DNA from 3 places in the Glycocaulis abyssi genome. Region 2 is predicted to be linked to each of the others. Evidence: predicted binding sites of a transcription regulator. Region 2 holds the regulator's gene; each other region holds the start of a gene.
What was found. The regulator LexA, encoded in region 2, represses DNA repair genes until DNA is damaged. The targets are predictions, from matches to a motif close to ATGTTCCNCTTGTGTTCC.

Region 1 (6,579 bases), 270 kb from region 2:
GCTCTTTTTCCGATGCGTCGTAGTTTTCCCGGTAATCGACCGTTTCCTTGTCGATATCGGCCAGCAGCGCCTCGGCGGGCTTGTCCATGCGCACTTCGGTGTAACGCATGGCGGCGGGCGGATCGCCATCGACCGAGCCGAAATTGCCCTGACCATCGAGGAGCTTCAGCCCCATCGAGAAGTCCTGCGCCATGCGCGCCAGCGCGTCATAGACCGCCTGGTCGCCGTGCGGGTGATATTTACCGATCACGTCACCGACAACGCGGGCCGATTTGCGGTATTGCTTGTCGTGAGTATAGCCCTGCTCGTGCATCGACCAGAGAATGCGCCGGTGAACGGGTTTCAGGCCGTCGCGCGCATCGGGGATGGCGCGGCTCACGATCACGCTCATCGCGTAATCGAGATAGGAGCGGCGCATCTCGTCCTCGATGGAGACCATGGGTCCGCCATCGGGCCGGGGCGGCTGGCCGCCCGCTGCGCCGCCATTCATGCCGTTCCCGCCAGCGCCGGATTCGTCAATATCGATATCGTCCGGGCCGGGCTCGTTCGGTGTGTCGCTCAAGCGTATCTGTCCTGTAGTCAGGCGGGCATGGAAGATGCCCCGCAAGGAATGGGTGCCAACAGCCGGAATCACGTGTCAGCAAAGCTGGAAAAGGGTTTACCAAGCCCCAGCCACAGGGGCAAACGATGAGGTGTTGTTGGGGGGCTTGCACTCAGTCCCGCAACGCACCCCCCGGTCGTAGCCGGGGGCAGGCCGCGTTGTGATGTTCCGCGAATACCCGCCTGCGCGAGCACAGGTAGTAGCGGGCGGGCGCCCTTGCGGCGCTACGCGCCGGTTAATTCCCACCAGACCACTCAACCGGGTTCCCGGGCTTGACCCGGGATCCAGCACTTTTTTCCGGACCTTCAGCCAATGTCTGGGTCCCCCGTCGGGGCGGGGGACCCCGGTTGAGAGGCTATTGAAAAACACTACCGGGACAGGACTGTCGCCCCGGCGCGCAGCGCCGAAAAGCGCGAACGCGCGCCCGAGCCTATGCGAGGAGCGACGCCTGGATGGGCGGAGCATCGAGAAAGTGTGGGTCCCTCGTCGGGGCGGGGGACCCCAGTTGAGAGGCCATTGAAAGATACTTCGACAGCTCCGCCCCCGAACCGGCAGCTATGGAACCGCCATCGCCCCGATGCTAGCCTCCGTGAAAACCGCAAGGGAGGCGATCCGATGAAACTCACACGCAGAGCCGCAACGTTTGGACTGGCCGCAGGCACCGGCCTGATAGCATCGGGCGTGAGCTTTGCGCGCCGCGATGACGACCCGCGCTGGAGCAACGCGCCGGACCTGCCCTTCCCGGTGCAGGAAATCTATCCCGCCCTGCTGGACGGCACGCTCTACGTGATTGGCGGCTTCGCGACCGGCATTTCGGAGCGTCCGCTGGACATTTCAGACCGTGTGCTGGCCCTCACCCCCGGCGTCGATGAGAGCTGGCGCGACCTGCCGCGCCTGCCCATCCCCACCCATCACCCGCAATGCGTCGGCCTTGACGGCACGCTCTACGCGATTGGAGGCTATACGACCGAGAATGCCGGGGTGTGGTCCAACACCGCTCGCGTCTGGACGCTGCGCCCCGGCGAGGACGACGAATGGCGCCAAGGCCCGGCCCTGCCCGGCCCGTGGTCGGAGAATGTGGCGGTAGCGCTGAATGGCCGCATTCATGTGTTGACCGGGCGGCGTCCGTCCGGCGTGGAAAATTCGGAATGGAACCACCAGTCGGACGTGACAGCGCATCTGGTGCTGGACCCGGCATCAGGTGAGTGGACGACGCTTGCCCCCTCGCCCAGCGCACGCAATTCAGCCGCTGCCGCCGTGATGAACGGGCTCATCCATGTGGTCGCAGGGCGCACCGTTTCTGGCGGCAATACGCCCGCACACGAGGTCTATGACCCGGCCAGCAATAGTTGGACCCTGGCCGCGCCCCTGCCCCAGCCGTCGCGCGGCCCGCGCGGCTCTGGCGGGCTGGCCGCCGCCAGCGTCGGCGACACGCTCTACGTGTTTGGCGGAGAATGGTTTGAAGAGGGTGGCGGCGTCTATGAGGAGGTGTGGGCCTGGCGTGCCGACACTGACAGCTGGGAAGCGGTCGCCACCATGCCGACGCCCCGTCACGGCCTTGGCGCCCACGCGCTGGATGGCGCGATCTACACCATTGGCGGAGCCGCCCAGCGCGGCGCGGTCGATACCAGCGCTGCGGTGGAAGTGTTCAGGCCGTAGGACGAAACGGACCCGCTGGCGCGGCGCTAGCGGGTCCAGCCGCTAACCTCGTTCAGGGCCGCTTCGGCGATGGCCGCGCGCAGGCGCACCTGGCTGGCCGGATCAGGCATGTCGATATTGAGCGCGAACAGCCAGGTCTCGCCCTCAAACTCCAGCCAGCCCACATACCAGCCAATGTCGGGTTCGCCATCGAAGCGCCAGCCCGTCTTGCCGCGCAAGGTCCACCCCTCACCGGAAGCCTGCTCCATCATCGCGATGACGGTTTCCATGTGAGCAGCGTCAAACGGCAGGGTGCGGGCCTGCAGACGGGCAAGGAAGCCCACCTGCTCACGCGCGCAGATCGCCAGCGGCCCGTCCAGCCAGAAGCGATCAACAAGGCCCGCCCCGCCGACATCACCATTGCCGTAGTCCAGCACGGCGATCTGCCCGCTCATGGCCTCATGGCCGAGCTGGCGCGTCCAGTGCTGATAGGCCCAGACGGTGGAGCGCTGGAACGCTTCGGCAAATGTCTGGTTCTGGTTCCACACCGCGAAGGCATGTTCGGTTCCGTCCCAGATCAGCGCGTCATCCACGCCAGAGACGATGCCAGATTGCAGCAGGATCAGGCTGTTGGGAATCTTGAACGTGGAGGCGGGAATGAAACGCTCGTCGAGCCGGTCCGCCCCGCCTGTCCACTCGGCACCATCAGAAACACGCTGGATGAGGATCGTACCGGTAACGCCGGCCTCATCCAGCAATTGGTCAAGCTCCTGCGCATGGGCCGGAGCCAGCAGCATCAAAATGACGGCCAGAAGGCCAAGATATCTCTTCACGCAAGCCTCCAGCGCCCGCCCGGATGGGTATGCCCCCTAGAACGGGATGTTGTCGTCCAGCGTGTCGGAAGCAAAACTTTCACGCGGGCGGTCATTGCCGCCAGAGGAACGGTCATCGGAGCGGCCATAATTGCCACCGCCCGAACCGCCGCCCTCGCCCTTGCTGTCCAGCATGGTCAGCTCGCCGCGATATTTTTGCAGAACGATCTCGGTGGAATAGCGGTCCTGCCCGTTCTGATCCTGCCATTTGCGGGTCTGCAGCGAGCCTTCAATGTAAACCTTGGCGCCTTTTTTCAGATAGTTCTCCGCCACCTTGGCGAGTGCCTCGTTGAAGATGACCACGTTGTGCCATTCGGTCTTTTCGCGGCGCTCTCCGGTGGATTTGTCGCGCCAGGTCTCAGACGTCGCGACGGGAAATTTCGCCATCCGGTCACCGGACGGCATGGCCTTGACCTCCGGGTCAGCGCCCAGATTGCCGATAATGATGACCTTGTTGATGCTGCCTGCCATATCCAAACCCCGTGCTTGCGCTTTTCTCTAAAATGTTCACATATTGTTCCGCCCGTCAACGGGCGAGTCGCCAGGTGAATTTTCGAGCGCATCTCACTCCATCACTGCCGGGGTGTCCATGCAGAGACTGACTCAAGGCCCGTGTAGCTATTGGCGCAGCCATACCTTATAATAAATTGCATGAGCGACACCCACTTCTCGTTTGAGCCGGATCCGGCGTCTCCGCACAATGCGAGGATAGCAAGTATTCTCGACCGGATGCTGGAGATGGAGCATGCACTGCAGAAAGAACAGCGGTTCGACCCGTGGCGGCTGGTTGCTCCCAACGCGGTTCTGCTTGCGGGGTTAGGCGTCCTCGCATTGATGGCGGCATTCAATTCTGGACTACCTATCGCTGAGATACAGCCGGGAAGAATGCTGCTAGGCGTTGTCATCGTCGCAGCAGGATTTGGATTCTATGGAGTTTCCACTGCACAGGCGGCCCGGCGGCGCATTCTTCAGCTCGAAGCGCTGCGTTTACAGAGGCGCGCCATGCTCGCAGCTCAAGCCATGGAACACGGCGAGGGAAGCCGCAGCGAGTGAGACCGTTTCATAATTGGCCGGCCCCCCGTATCCGCGAGGAATTTCACGTCCTGTCGCTCCGTTCCGCAACAGTTTACGGCAGGCTGGAAGGGCTCAAAGGCCATCGTACGCCCGGTATAGTCGCCATACTCGGAGGCGCGGGCCTATTCTTGGCGTCGGGTCCTGTCAGCCTGATTTTCGGCCTGATCGGCGCGTTTGGAGCCGCCGAACAGCTTCGCGTGTCCGCTCGAATCTATGCTGAAGAAATCAGATTGCGCCGTGAGCTTGCCGAGATCGGTGCCGATTTGTCTGACCTCGAAGACGAGGCGCGCCAGCAAGGCTGTAGGCTGCCTTAATGCAGCTCCTGAATAATGTTCGCTATTTGTTCTTGATGAACCTGGCGGAATAGGGCTTATATCGGCAGAACGCCGATTCCATGAAAGCTCTCCCCCATGGCCGACCCTTTGAAGCATATTTCGGTGCGCGGCGCGCGCGAGCATAATCTCAAAGACGTGTCAGTCGACCTGCCGCGCGACGAGCTGATCGTGTTCACCGGCCTGTCCGGGTCGGGCAAGTCCTCGCTGGCGTTCGACACCATCTATGCCGAGGGCCAGCGCCGCTATGTGGAGAGCCTTTCGGCCTATGCGCGCCAGTTCCTGGAGCTGATGAGCAAGCCGGATGTGGACTCCATCGAGGGTCTCTCGCCAGCGATCTCCATCGAGCAGAAGACCACCTCGAAAAACCCGCGCTCGACGGTCGGCACGGTCACCGAGATCTATGACTATATGCGCCTTCTGTGGGCGCGCGTCGGCATCCCCTACTCACCCGCCACGGGCCTGCCCATCACCTCGCAGACCGTCTCCCAGATGGTCGACCGGCTGATGGCGCTGGAGGATGGCACGCGGCTCTACCTGCTGGCGCCTATCGTGCGCGGGCGCAAGGGCGAATACCGCAAGGAGTTCGCCGAGCTGATGAAGCAGGGCTTCCAGCGGGTGAAGGTGGACGGCACCTATTACACGCTGGAAGAAGCCCCCGAACTCGACAAGAAGTTCAAGCACGACATTGACGTGGTGGTGGACCGGGTGGCCATCCGCGAGGGGCTGGAGCAGCGCCTGGCCGACAGCCTGGAGACCGCCCTGCGCCTCGCCGACGGCCTCGCCATGGCCGAATTTGCCGACAAGACCGATGACAAAGGCGCGCCGGAGCGCATCATCTTCTCGGAAAAATTCGCCTGCCCGGAGACCGGCTTCACCATCGAGGAAATCGAGCCGCGCCTGTTCTCCTTCAACAATCCGTTCGGCGCGTGCCCGGCCTGTGATGGCCTCGGCGTCAGCCTGAAGTTTGATGAGGCGATGATCGTCCCGGACCGGGAAAAGAGCCTGTATGAGGGCGCGGTTGCGCCGTGGAGCCGTGGCACCTCCAAGCTCTACCAGCAGACCTTGCAGGCGCTGGCCGACCATTATGGCGCCAACATGCACAAGCCATGGCGCACATTGCCGGAGAAGTTCCAGCGCACCGTGCTTTACGGCACCGCCGACAAGATCAAGTTCACCTATGAAGATGGCCTGCGCCAGTTCTCCACCACCAAGACGTTTGAAGGGGTAATCCCCAATCTGGAGCGGCGCTGGCGCGAGACGGACTCCGCCTGGGTGCGCGAGGAGCTGGGCCGCTTCCAGTCCAACCAGCCTTGCGAGACCTGCCACGGCAAGCGCCTGAAGCCCGAAGCGCTGGCGGTGAAGATCGGCGGCTATGACATCTCGCAGGCCGGTGAACACTCCATCCGCGAGGCGCTCAGCTGGTTTTCCAATATCGAGGAACGCCTGACCGACAAGGAACAGGAGATCGCCCGGCGTATCCTGAAAGAGATCCGTGACCGTCTGCGATTCCTGGTCGATGTGGGGCTGGATTATCTCACGCTCAGCCGAGCCTCCGGCACGCTGTCGGGCGGAGAGAGCCAGCGCATCCGCCTTGCCAGCCAGATCGGGTCGGGCCTGACCGGCGTGCTCTACGTGCTCGATGAGCCCTCTATCGGCCTGCACCAGCGCGATAACTCGCGTCTGCTGGAAAGCCTTCGGGGCCTGCGCGATCTCGGCAATACCGTGATCGTGGTGGAGCATGACGAGGAAGCTATCGAGACGGCCGATTATGTGGTCGATCTGGGGCCCGCTGCCGGAGTGCATGGCGGCGAAGTGGTGGCGCAAGGCAAGCCGGAAGACATCCGCGCCAATCCGAAAAGCCTGACCGGGCAATATCTCTCCGGCGCGCGCATGATCGAGGTGCCGGAAAAACGCCGCAAGATCGACAAGAAGCGCGTGCTGAAAGTGACAGGCGCGAGCGGCAATAACCTCAAAGACGTGACGGCGGAGTTTCCGCTGGGCGTCTTCACCTGCGTCACGGGCGTGTCGGGCGGCGGCAAGTCCACCCTGACGCTGGAAA
Region 2 (6,579 bases):
AATGCCCGCACGGCTGACGGCGAGATCATGGGGCTGCGTCACCGCTCCCGGCCCGTGCATGGCGTCCAGTTCCACCCTGAATCCATCGCCTCCGAACACGGCCACACCCTGTTGAAGAACTTTCTGGGCGAAATCCCGCGCCGGACAGGCAAAGCCGCATGAGCCAGATGCGCCCGGCCATATCCGCCCTGGCGGGCGGGAATCTGCCATCCACGCACGCGCTGGAGGCGGCCTTTGACGCGCTGATGGACGGGGAGGCTGATCCGGCGGAGATTGGCGGCTTCCTGATTGGTCTGGCCGCCATTGGCGAGAATCCGGGCGTTCTGGCAACCGGCGCACGCGCCATGCGCGCGCGCATGCGCTCCATCACCGCGCCTGCTGATGCCATCGACACGTGCGGAACTGGCGGCGACGCACGGGGAACCTGGAATATCTCCACCGCCGCCGCACTGGTCGCCGCCAGCGCCGGAGCGGTTGTCGCAAAGCACGGTAACAAGGCCGCATCATCAAAGTCGGGCTCGGCAGAAGTGCTGGAATCGTCCGGCGTCAATCTGATGGCCTCACCAGAGCAGACCGAACGCGCGCTGAAAGAGGCTGGCGTCGCCTTCCTGTTCGCGCAGGCCCATCACGGCGCGGTGCGCCACGTGGCCCCGGCACGCAAGACGCTGGGCGTGCGCACCGTGTTCAACCTGCTGGGTCCGCTATCCAATCCGGCCGGCACGCGCCGCCAGCTGCTGGGCGTGTTCGACCGGCGCTGGCTGGTGCCGATGGCGCAGGCTTTGCGCGATCTGGGCGCCGAACGGGCCTGGATCGTCCATGGCGAAGACGGCCTCGACGAGATCACCACCACCGGCGCGACCCATATTGCGAGTCTGGAGGCTGATGGCAGCGTGCGCGAGTTTACCGTCACGCCTGAAGATGCAGGATTGCCCCGCGCGAGCCTCGATGATCTCAAGGGCGGGGAACCGGCCGAGAATGCCGCAGCCCTGCACCGCCTGCTACAAGGCGAAAAGGGGCCTTACCGCGATATCGTGCTGTTCAATGCCAGCGCCGCGCTGGTGCTTGCCGGAAAGGCAGAGGGCCTCAAAGACGGGGTGGCACTGGCAGCCGCCGCCATCGACGATGGCCGCGCCGCCGCCACGCTGGAAAAGCTCGTCCAGATTACCAACACCTGAGGAATGCCGCCCATGACTGACACGCTGGAGCGCATCGGCGTCTACAAGCGCGCTGACACCGCGCGCCGCAAGGCGGCCCTGAGCTATGCGCAGATATCGGAAAAGGCCCAGGCTGCGCCGCCAGTGCGCGGCTTTCTTGATAACCTGCAATCCCGGCAAGCCGCAGATGGGCTGGCCCTGATCGCGGAGATCAAGAAGGCAAGCCCCTCACGCGGCCTGATCCGCGCTGATTTCAACCCGCCAGCCCTTGCCCGCGCCTATGAGGCGGGCGGCGCGGCCTGCCTCTCCATCCTCACCGATACCGAAAGCTTTCAGGGAGCCGACCACCATCTTGTAGAGGCGCGCGCGGCCGTGTCCCTGCCCGTATTGCGCAAGGACTTCCTCTACGATCCGTGGCAGGTGGCAGAATCGCGCGCGCTGGGGGCTGACTGCATTCTCGTCATCATGGCGGCCGTGGACGACGCCCTTGCCGCCGATCTGGTGGCGGAGGCCGCGCACTGGAATATGGATGCCCTTATCGAGGTGCATGACCGCGCAGAGCTGGAGCGGGCGCTCGCCCTGCCCTCGCCGCTGATCGGCATCAATAACCGCAATCTGCGCACGTTCGACGTGACGCTGGCCACATTCGAGGCGCTGAGCGCCTCGGTGCCGGATGACCGCTTCCTGGTCGCCGAAAGCGGGATTTTCAACGCCGATGACGCTGAGCGCGTGCGCCGGTCCGGCGCAAAAGCCCTGCTGGTCGGTGAAAGCCTGATGCGCCAGGCCGATGTTGCCGCAGCGGTGAAAACGCTGATGAACTTCGCGTGAGAGCGGGCACAACCCTTGACGGGCGAGCGGAACAGGCGTAGAACAAACCGTGGCCTTTCTGGCTTTGTTCCTTTGTTGACTGGAGATCAGACCCCCTCATGCTGACCCGCAAACAACACGAGCTTCTGCTCTTCATTCACAAGCGCCTGTCCGAGGATGGCGTTTCTCCTTCTTTTGACGAGATGAAAGAGGCTTTGCAGCTGGCGTCGAAATCCGGTGTGCACCGTCTGGTCAGCGCGCTGGAGGAGCGCGGCTTCATTCGCCGTCTTGCCCACCGCGCCCGCGCGCTCGAAGTGCTCAAACTCCCCGATGCCTCAGCGCCGCGCGTCAATCCGGCCAGCAATGTGGTCAGCGGCAATTTCGCGCGCCGGGAAATGGAAACAGATTCGGTTGATGTACCGCTGCTGGGCAGAATCGCAGCCGGCGTACCGATCGAGGCGATCCAGCACGAAACCGACCGGTTTGGCGTTCCCTCCCAGATGGTGTCTTCGGGCGAGCATTTCGCGCTGGAGGTCGAAGGCGATTCCATGATCGAAGCAGGCATTCTCGACGGTGATTTTGTCATCATCCGCCGCGGTGATACCGCCAATAATGGCGAGATTGTCGTGGCACTCGTGGATAATGAGGAAGCTACGCTGAAACGCATCCGCCGCAAGGGCGGGTCGATTGCTCTTGAAGCCGCCAACCCGGCCTATGAAACCCGCATTTTCGGGCCGGACCGGGTACAGGTTCAGGGCCGCCTGGTCGGGCTGATCCGCCGCTATCACTGACCCTTTGGAGCCGAGGGCGGGAAAAGGCAGCTAGCTCTCCCGCTCGCGTCCCCAGACGCGGGCTGCGCTGCCATCATTGGCACCGCGAAGGCGGATGATGCGCCCGTCACGGACCCAGAATTCGGCGCTGCCCAACTCTGCGCGGGCCGCATCGTCCAGAACCGGCACCGCGCAACGGCGCTTCTGCCAGGCGCTTACCGTGCCGCGCGCGACCACCAGGTCTGCGCGTACGCAGTCTTCCTCCAGCGAGGCGGGATGCTCGCTGACCGCTACACGCAGCCCCTCGGCCGTGACGACAAGACAGCCCAGCGGATCGCACGCATAATCGCCGCGCGGCGCGGTGCTGAGCCCGGTTCCGGCACGCTGCAACAGTACGCCTGCCTCAAACCGGCCACGGCGGCGGTCACTGACCTGCCAGTCCAGACGCTCGCCGGTTTCACTCGAAATGCTTCTCGAAACCAGAACGCCAGACGAGGTAATCATCATGTCCGGCGGGGCCTGCAACGCCCATAGGGACAATGCCCCGGCAGCAAACGGAATTCCGGCCACCCGCACCAGCCCGCGCCCCAGCGTGGCCAGTGCAAACCCGGTCGCGTAGAGACCTAGCACGATCCCGCCCGGTGCCAGCGCAGGCAAGGCGGCGCCGGGCAGCGATGACGTCCATGTCGCGATGGCCAGCACGATATCCATGCCCATAGCGCTTATCATCAACGGCAAGCCTTCCAGCCCGAATGGGGCCAAGAGCAGCCCCACGACGCCGGCCGGCATCACCCAGAAGCTGAATACCGGCATGGCGACAAGGTTTGCGCCAAACCCATAGGCGGCCATGCGCTGGAAATGGAAGGCGGCAAACAGCCCGGTTGCGCTGCCCGCCACAAGGCTGGTCACGGCGAGCCCTGTAAACGCCGCCTGTACGCGCGCAAACCAGCCATAATCGGCCATGTCGCGGGTGATCCGCCACCTCTGCCAGGCTTCGTAGACGGCGATCAGGGCGGCGGTGGCAGCAAAGCTCATCTGGAAACCCGGCTCGATCACGCTTTCCGGGTTGAACGCGATGATGATGAGTGCGGCCAGTGCAAGCGACTGAAACGACACCGCTCTGCGGCCTATCAGTATCGCCGTGAACATGACCGCAGCCATGACGAAGGCGCGCTGGGTGGAGATAGCGCCGCCCGACAGCAGCAGATAGCCAAGGGCGGCGAGAAGCGCGATCAGCGCTGCGGGCTTTCGCGGATCGTGCGCACGGGCGAAGGGTTCAATCGAGGCGATGAGCCAGCGCACAGCGAAGTAAATACCGCCGGCCAGCAGCGCCATGTGCATGCCTGATATGGCCAGCAGATGACCAAGACCGGACAGCCGCAACGCCTCGGCATGGGCCTCGGTGACGCCTGAGCGCTCCCCGGTCAGCAGCGCGGCGATGACCGGTCCTGAGTTTGGCCCGGCTGCATCGGAAATGCGCTGCGCCAGCCGCCATCGCCACGCCAGAAACGCCCGCTGGCTCTCGGCTCCGGCAATGTCTTCCGGCTGGGGCTGGGAGATGGAAAATCCTGAGAGCGCAACCCGCTGGTACCAGGCCGCCCGCGCACCGTCATAGCCGCCCGCCGCCGCAGGTCCGCGCGGAGGCGACAGGACAGCGCTGACGCGAATGCCATCGCCGGGGGTCAGGGTTTCGGTATTGATCCGCAGGCGCACCCGGTAAGGCGCCGTATCGGCGCGCTGGAGGCTGTCGACACGCAGCAGCACGCGCCCCGAACGCCCCCGGCGCTCAATGCGCTCCACCCAGCCCGTCACGGTGCGGGCGCGGTCGCTGATCTCGATATGGGGCGGGGCAAGGGACAGCGTCCGGCTGTGAACATGGGCATGGCCCGCCAGCGCGCACGCACTCAGCACCACCGCCGCCAGCAGAGCGGGCCGCGCCGTCAGCAACAGACCGGCGGCAAGGCAGATCAGGGCGGACAGCCAGAATACAGGGATCAGCGCCGCATCGGGCTCAATAGGGACGGAGAGATAGACCGCCGCACCCAGCCCTGCAGCAAGCGGCACCCACAAGATCAGATCGGCCGGACGGACGGCCCTTGACGGCAATACAGGTTGCAAAAGACGGCTCAGTGCCGCGGCCATGCCGCCCGACGCCGGGCTGCATTCCCGCCTGATTGACGCCCGTACCGCGTGGATGTAGCGGCGCATGCAGCCACCCTGTGTTGTCACTTCAGCGGTGAGACTATCTCTTTACGTGCCTAACATGCTAATCATCCCGCTCCTTCGCAGCGCAGCAACATCTCGCACGTGCAAAACAGACAAGACATCATCACGCGCTTTGCGCCCTCGCCCACCGGCTTCCTCCATATCGGAGGGGCGCGTACCGCCTTGTTCAACTATCTTTTTGCGCGCCAGGCGGGTGGTCAATTCAAGCTGCGAATTGAAGATACCGACCGCGAGCGCTCCACCACACAAGCCGTGGATGCGATTCTGGCCGGCATGAGCTGGCTGGGCCTGGAATGGGATGGCGATGCCGTGTCCCAGCATGCGCGCGCCGACCGGCACCGCGAAGTGGCCGAAGAGCTGGTCGTGCAAGGAAAGGCATTCCGCTGCTATTGCACGCACGAAGAAGTGGAAAAGCTGCGTGAAGAAGCCTTTGCTGAAGGCCGCGCCCTGCGCTCTCCCTGGCGCGATGGCGGCACGCCGCCCGATGATCGCCGGTTTACGGTCCGCTTTCGCGCGCCGGACAGCGATGTCACGCTGAATGACGCCGTTCAGGGCGAAGTGCGCTGGGCCTCCAAGGAGTTTGACGACCTCATCCTGCTGCGTGCCGATGGCAACCCGACCTATAATCTCGCCGTGGTGGTCGATGACCATGATATGGGCGTGACCCACATCATCCGCGGTGACGATCATCTGGTGAATGGCGGGCGCCAGGCCCAGCTTTACGACGCGCTGGGCTGGGATCGGCCGATCTTTGCCCATATCCCGCTCATTCACGGGCCTGATGGCAAGAAACTGTCCAAGCGCCATGGCGCGCTGGGCGCGGAAGCCTATCGCGATATGGGCTATCTGCCGGAGGGCTTGCGCAATTATCTGGCACGGCTTGGCTGGAGCCATGGCGACCAGGAATTGTTCAGCGATGCGGAACTGATCGCCGCCTTCTCGCTTGAAGGGCTGAACAAGGCCCCTGCCCGGCTCGATTTCGACAAGATGGCGTTTGTGAACCACCATCATATCCGCCAGGCCGACAATACGCGGCTTCTGGCGCTGCTGATGGAACGCCTGGAGGGTCAGGACGGGCTGGTCAGCGGCGCGGTGGCGAACGCCCGGTTAACGCCTGCGATGGATATGCTGAAAGAGCGTTCAAAAACACTCGCCGAAATGGAATCGCAAGCCTATTTTCTCCTCCGCGAACGCCCGTTCAGCCTTGATGATGCGGCGCGCAAGCACCTGTCTCCCGATGCACTCGCGCGGCTTTCCCGCCTGCGCGGTGTGCTCGCCGCACATAATGACTGGAACAGCGAATCCCTGGGCACCGTGCTCAAGGCATTTGCAGAATCCGAAGGCGTTGGCTTTGGCAAGATTGGCCAGCCTTTGCGCGCCGTACTGACCGGAGGCGCCCCGGCGCCCGATATGAGCCTGGTGCTGGGATTGCTGGGCCGCGATGAAACACTTGCCAGGCTGGACGATCACGCCCGCCTGGACTGAACAGACCTGAATTACGTGAAGGGATTGGACCGATGAAGAACAAGACCGACAAAACGGGCTCCGCCCAGCTGACCATTAACGGGAAAACGATCGAGCTGCCGGTTCTGGCTGGCTCCGTAGGCCCCGATGTCATCGAT
Region 3 (6,579 bases), 330 kb from region 2:
GCTGACCCCGGCGCTGGAAATCCGGAAAGGCGTGCGCGCGATGGCCGCCCGCACGCGCTCTGCCGCTTCCGTGGCTTCGCGCTGGGTGGCACCGGCCAGCACCACCATGAACTCCTCGCCGCCATGACGCCCGGCAATGTCCAGCGCGCGCAGCTGGGTGTTCATCCGCTCGGTAAAGGCACGTATCACCTCATCACCGGCCTGATGGCCCCAGGTGTCGTTGATGCGCTTGAAATGGTCGATATCAAACAGGATGACCGAGACCGTTTCGGCACTCGCCTCCCATGCATCGACCGCCTGACGCAGGCGTGAGCCCATATAGCGGCGGTTATAAAGCCCGGTCAGCGGATCAATGACCGCCATCTCGAGGCTCTCTTCCAGACGCTCACGCAGCTGCTCGGCATAGCGCTTGCGCTTTAGCTGCGTGTTCAGGCGCGCCGCCAGCTCGCCCGGATCAACCGGGCGCGTCACCACATCGCTAACCCCCAGATCCAGCGCACGGACCATGTCCTGCGGCGTGTCGGGATCGACAACGCAGATGATCGGCGTGTGCCGGGTTACGGCGTCAGAGCGGATGCGCGCGCAGACCCGCAGCGCATCAAACTTTGCCGTCGCCAGATCGATCAGCACCAGCTCGGCGCCTGCCCGCGCGGCCTTCACCACGCCTGCCGGATCGCCAATCGGGCGCGGCGCAAAACCCTTGGGCAGTTTGGCAGACAGGCGCTCGGCGGCAATGTTGTCGCCAGCGGCCACGATAACAATCGCCGGGCCGTCCAGATCACCGTCCTCAACGCCATCATCGGTCAGCGTAGCCTCGTGGCGCAGGCGCAGCTCGTCGAGCACTTCCTTGAGGCGCAGCAGCGAGCGCACCCGCGCAAACAGGGCAACATCATTGACCGGCTTGGTGAGAAACTCGTCCGCGCCAGCTTCCAGCCCCTTCACCCGGTCCTCGCGCTGATCCAGCGCCGTCACCATGATGACAGGGATATGGCGGGTGGCGGCATCAGCCTTCAGGCGGCGGCAGGCTTCAAACCCGTCCATGCCCGGCATCATCACGTCCAGAAGGATCATGTCCGGCATGGTGTCGCGCGCCTTTTCCAGGCACTCGAGGCCGGAAGACGCCAGCACAACATCAAAATATTCCGCCGACAGGCGCGCTTCCAGCAAGCGCCTGTTGGTCTCGATATCATCGACAACGAGGATGCGCGCGCTCATCTCTTCCCTGCGCCTCCCTACCCGATGAATTTCCGGATTGTCTCGATAAAGCTCGTCACCGTGATGGGTTTGGACAGATAGCCCTCGCACCCGCCCTCGCGGATACGCTCCTCATCACCCTTCATCGCAAAGGCGGTGACGGCCACAACCGGGATATCGGCCAGCTCGTCATCGTTCTTCAGCCATTTGGTGACGTCCAGACCGGAGACCTCCGGCAACTGGATATCCATCAGGATAAGATCCGGGCGGTGCTCGCGCGCCATATCAATGGCCTTCAAGCCCTCCCGTGTCTGGAAGGTCTCGTAGCCGTGGGCCTCGAGCAGATCATGAAAAAGCTTCATGTTCAGCTCGTTATCTTCAACGATCAGAACTTTTTTGGACATGACCTGCAGCATGGCGACCGCGCGCTTCCCCCATTTGCCCCGCCTTTGGCGTGGACCTTTTTCCATCCACCGACGAGTAGACACCATTTTCCTTAATCAACGATGAGTCGGGCGCTAGGAACCCGGTAAGGAACAAGATAAGAACGTGGCAACATCAGGACCGGCAGGGGATTCTGCATGATCCGCATCGGCGTTGATCTGGGCGGCACGAAGACCGAAGCCATCGCGCTGGGCGCTGACGGCACCATTCTGACCCGCAAGCGCATTGCCTCTGCGTCCCGCTACGCTGATGCCGTCGAATCGATTCGCGCCCTTGTCGCCGATATACGCCAGAGCGCAGGCAGCACAACCGCGAGCATAGGGGTCGGCCATCCCGGCTCGATCAATCCGCGCACGGGGCTGGTACGCAATGCCAACTCCTCCCATCTCAATGGCCAGTCTCTGCAGCGCGACCTGGCAGACGCGCTGGGACAGGAGGTGCGCTGCGCCAATGACGCGAACTGCTTTGCCCTGTCCGAAGCCACGGACGGCGCAGGCGCGGGCGCACATTGCGTGTTTGGCGTGATCGCAGGCACGGGCGTAGGCGGCGGCATCGTCATCGGCGGACGCCTCCACGATGGCGGCGGTCTTATCGCCGGCGAGTGGGGCCACACCGCCCTGCCCCGCCCTTCAGCGGACGAGATTCCCGGACCGCAATGCGGGTGCGGGCGCCTCGGCTGCGTGGAAAGCTGGTGCTCCGGCCCGGCGCTGGCCCGCGACCACGCGCGGGTAACGGGCGAAAGCCTCACAGCAGAACAGATTGCCGCAAAGGCCGCTCAAGGCGACGTGAAAGCGATGGCCACGCTCGACCGGCACGCTGACCGGCTGGCGCGCGCGCTCTCCACCATCGTCAATGTGCTGGACCCCGACGTGATCGTGCTGGGCGGCGGGCTGTCCAACCTGCCCGGCCTGGCCGCCGATCTGGAAACCCGCCTCGCGCCCCACGTCTTCACCGACGAGTTCCGCACCCGCGTGGCGGTGAACCGGCACGGCGACTCCTCCGGCGTGCGCGGGGCGGCCTGGCTATGGCCGCTGGAAGCGCGATGAGCGGATATTGCCGCACCTGTTTTGCGCCAGCGGGCCCGCCGCGATGCGGGGCGTGCGGCTCGCGCAAGGCGTTCGCCCATGACGAGCTGGATACGCTGTCGATCGCCCATATCGATTGTGATGCGTTTTACGCCTCCATCGAGAAGCGCGATGATCCGTCCCTCGCCAACCAGCCGGTCATTATTGGCGGCGGCAAGCGCGGCGTGGTGGCCACCGCCTGCTATGTGGCAAGGTTGCACGGCGTGCGCTCGGCCATGCCCATGTTCAAGGCGCTCAAAGCCTGCCCGGATGCCGTGGTCATCCCCCCGCGCATGCAGGTCTATGCAGCCGAGGGCAAGCGCATCCGCCAGATGATGGAGGACGTAACGCCGGCGGTGGAGCCGCTGTCCATAGACGAAGCCTTTCTCGACCTGACAGGCACGCAGCGCCTGCATGGAGCTTCGCCCGCTCTCACGCTGATGAAGCTGGCCGCGCGCATCAGGGCGGACGTGGGCGTTACTGTCTCGGTGGGCCTCAGCTATAACAAGTTTCTCGCCAAGACGGCATCCGAGCTGGACAAGCCGGACGGGTTTTCCGTGATCGGCCAGTCCGAGGCGGCAGAGTTTCTGCGTCCACGCCCCGTCCAGAGCGTGTTTGGCGTCGGCCCGGCCTTTGCGGCGGCGCTGAACCGCGACGGGCTCAAAACGCTGGGCGATGTCATCGCCCGCGGTGAGGAGGCGCTGATGCGCCGCCACGGGCCGTCGGGCGCGCGCCTCTGGCGGCTGGCGCAAGGCATCGACACCCGCACGGTCGCCCGCGACGGGGAACGTAAGAGCGTATCGGCTGAAACCACCTTCTTTGATGATATCGCCAGCCATGACGAGCTGGAAAAGCGCCTCTGGCCGCTTTGCGTGAGGGCGGCCGACCGGATGAAGGCGCAAGGCATTGCGGGCCGCGTTGTCACGCTGAAGCTGAAGACGGAAGGCTTCAGATCACTGACACGCCGGCGCACCCTGTCCCAGCCTGCCCAGCTGGCCGACACACTGTTCCGGACCGGGCGCGAGCTGTTGCGCGCGGAAGCCCAAGGCCCGCGCTACCGGCTGATCGGCATAGGTTTCAGCGATCTGGAACCGGCCACGGGTGATGCGCGCGATCTTCTCGATCCGGACGGGCCCAAACGCGCCGCCGCCGAGCGCGCCATGGACAAGGCCCGCGCCCGCTTTGGCCCCTCCGCCGTCATCAAGGGGCGCTCCCTGAAGGACAATTAGCGTTTGTTCACTTGGCCGCCCGGCGCTTCGGTGCTTGGCTGGCCACCGACACAAGGATGCACGACATGATCCATCGCTGTCCCTGGCCGGGCGAAGACCCGCTCTATGTCGATTACCACGACACCGAATGGGGCGTGCCTGAGCGCGATGACGAGGCGCTGTTTGCCAAGCTGATCCTCGATGGCTTCCAGGCGGGCCTCAGCTGGATCACCATTTTGCGCAAGCGCGAGGCATTTCTGGAGGCGTTTGACGGCTTCAACCCGGAGACGCTGGCGCGCTATGGCGAGGCCGACATTGCCCGCTTGCTCGGCAATGCGGGCATCATCCGCTCGCGCGCCAAGATCGAAGCCTCGATAGGCAATGCAAAGGCGTATCTCGCCTTGCGCGAGCGCGGGCAGGGTTTCAGCGACTATCTGTGGGGCTTCGTGGATGGCGAGCCGGTGCAGAACCGTTTCTCCACGATGAAGGAAGTCCCCGCCGAAACACCGGTCAGCCAGGCGATGAGCAAGGCACTGAAGAAGGAAGGCTTCAAATTCTGCGGCCCCGTCATCGTCTATGCTTTCATGCAGGCAACAGGGCTGGTCAATGACCATCTGGTCAGCTGTCACCGCCATGAGGAAGTGAAAAACCTGTCGAGGTCATAATGAAACCTGCCTTGAAACTTGCCATTCTTGGCGTTGGCCTTCTCACACTATCCGCCTGCGCCAACCGTCCACCGGCCCACGCGCTTGACCGCACTTGCGAGATGGGCGGACGCCACGGCGCTACCGGCATTCTGGAACACCAGTGCACGGACGGAGACGGCGTCGTGCGCGAGCGTCCGCAACCCATTCACCGCGTCATCAGCGGCCGCCGTAACGGCTGAATCGCGCGAAAGGCCATCTTTTGTTGTGTGCAAGCCACATGCACGCAGAGCCATAATCGGCTATGGCCAACCACCACCCGCCTCACAATGGTCGACACCATACCAGTGTGAAGGCTAGGGTAATGAGATAGCGATCAGGAATCGTTCGGGGAAACCGATGAGTGAAGCCGTCATTCGCGCCACAGGTCTGTGGACGCCGCCCCATTCCATATCCAATGAAGAGCTGGTCGTGGCGTATAACGCCTATGCCGAGCGCTATAACGCCCAGCATTCCGGCGAGATCGAACGCGGCGAGCTGGAGGCGCTGACCCCCTCTTCTGCCGAGTTCATCGAGAAGGCATCGGGCATAAAATCACGCTATGTCGTGGAAAAAGATGGCGTACTCGACATCACCCGCATGATGCCCAACATCCCCGAACGGTCCAATGACGAATTGGCGATACTGGCCGAGATTGGCGCGAACGCCGCGCGCGATGCGCTGGAGCGGGCCGGTAAAACGCCAGACGATGTGGATGGCATCATCGTGGCCGCCTCCAACATGCAGCGCGCCTATCCGGCCGTGGCCATCGAGGTGCAGATGGCGCTGGGGATGGAACACGGCTTCGGGTTTGACATGAATGTCGCCTGCTCCTCGGCGACGTTCGGCATGCAGGCGGCCGCCGACATGATCGCGGCGGGCAATGCCCGCGCCATACTGGTCGTCAGCCCGGAGATCACGTCGGCGCACCTCAACTGGCGCGACCGCGACAGCCATTTCATCTTCGGCGATGTGGCCACAGCCGTGCTGCTGGAACGCGCGGAGCTGGGGACAAGTGGCTGGCGCATTATCGGCTCGCGCCTGAAAACGCAGTTCTCCAACAATATCCGCAATAATTTCGGCTTCCTGAACCGCACCGAGCGCGCTACGGGCGACAACCGGGCGCTGCAGAACGGCTCGCCGAAGGATGACAAGCTGTTCGTCCAGGAGGGCCGCAAAGTGTTCAAGGAGGTCGTGCCGATGGTCTCCGACATGATCCGCGAGCACATGGACGATCTGGGGCTTGAGCCGGACCAGATGAAGCGCGTCTGGCTGCACCAGGCCAATATCAACATGAATCTGATGATCGCCAAGAAGGTGTTCGGGCGCGAGGCCGGCGGCGAAGATGCCCCGACCATTCTGGATGAGTTTGCCAACACATCGTCTGCCGGCTCGATCATCGCCTTCCACCGCCATTCCGACGATCTTCAGAGCGGCGACAAGGGCGTCATCTGCTCCTTCGGCGCGGGCTATTCCGCCGGCACGGTTTTTGTGGAGAAGCTTTAGATGAACCTGGCCGGCGAGACCGATCTCGCCGCGCGGATTCTGGCCAAGACCAACGAATATCTGGACTTTCCAAGCGTCGTTGGCCACGAGACACCGTTTCTCGATCATCTCGCGCGCGATTTTGCGGGGCTCGGCTTCACGCCGGAGCGCCATGCCAATCTTTGCGTTATCAACACCGGCAAGCCCGGCCCGGTCTTCATCGCCCATATCGACCGCCATGGCGCGGTGATCGCACCCGACGGCGCGTCGGTCTATGCCGCGCACGCGGTCAAGAACGAGAAATATGGCGAGGACGCCGTCGCCAGCCAGGTGCTCGCCACCCGCGTCAATGAACGCTATGGCGGCGAGGAGGTCTTCGCCTATGACCGCAAGACAGGCGGACGGCTGGCCTATGGCGATGTCACTGGCGCGCGGCTTGATGGCGAGGGCCGGATCGTTCTGGACATTACCGGGATGCCCGCCCTGCCCGCCGGCACACCC

Region 1: the regulator LexA is predicted to act here: its motif matches at 4,515-4,532, upstream of uvrA (excinuclease ABC subunit UvrA).
Region 3: the regulator LexA is predicted to act here: its motif matches at 1,728-1,745, upstream of AB6B38_RS05225 (ROK family protein).

What each region holds. Positions count from the first base shown of each region.
Region 1 covers NZ_CP163421.1:993,697-1,000,275, forward strand. The annotation lists gene gyrA (DNA gyrase subunit A) at 1-562, opposite strand, end outside; gene AB6B38_RS04890 (Kelch repeat-containing protein) at 1,217-2,260, shown strand; gene AB6B38_RS04895 (penicillin-binding transpeptidase domain-containing protein) at 2,287-3,072, opposite strand; gene ssb (single-stranded DNA-binding protein) at 3,109-3,582, opposite strand; gene AB6B38_RS04905 (hypothetical protein) at 3,763-4,164, shown strand; gene AB6B38_RS04910 (hypothetical protein) at 4,308-4,481, opposite strand; gene uvrA (excinuclease ABC subunit UvrA) at 4,596-6,579, shown strand, end outside.
Region 2 covers NZ_CP163421.1:725,225-731,803, reverse strand. The annotation lists gene AB6B38_RS03650 (aminodeoxychorismate/anthranilate synthase component II) at 1-162, shown strand, start outside; gene trpD (anthranilate phosphoribosyltransferase) at 159-1,175, shown strand; gene trpC (indole-3-glycerol phosphate synthase TrpC) at 1,188-1,982, shown strand; gene lexA (transcriptional repressor LexA) at 2,081-2,752, shown strand; gene AB6B38_RS03630 (ComEC/Rec2 family competence protein) at 2,783-4,873, opposite strand; gene gltX (glutamate--tRNA ligase) at 5,039-6,442, shown strand; gene gltA (citrate synthase) at 6,475-6,579, shown strand, end outside.
Region 3 covers NZ_CP163421.1:1,057,210-1,063,788, forward strand. The annotation lists gene AB6B38_RS05215 (PleD family two-component system response regulator) at 1-1,215, opposite strand, end outside; gene AB6B38_RS05220 (response regulator) at 1,233-1,598, opposite strand; gene AB6B38_RS05225 (ROK family protein) at 1,776-2,684, shown strand; gene AB6B38_RS05230 (DNA polymerase IV) at 2,663-3,931, shown strand; gene AB6B38_RS05235 (DNA-3-methyladenine glycosylase I) at 3,997-4,575, shown strand; gene AB6B38_RS05240 (hypothetical protein) at 4,587-4,796, shown strand; gene AB6B38_RS05245 (beta-ketoacyl-ACP synthase III) at 4,954-6,099, shown strand; gene AB6B38_RS05250 (hypothetical protein) at 6,100-6,579, shown strand, end outside.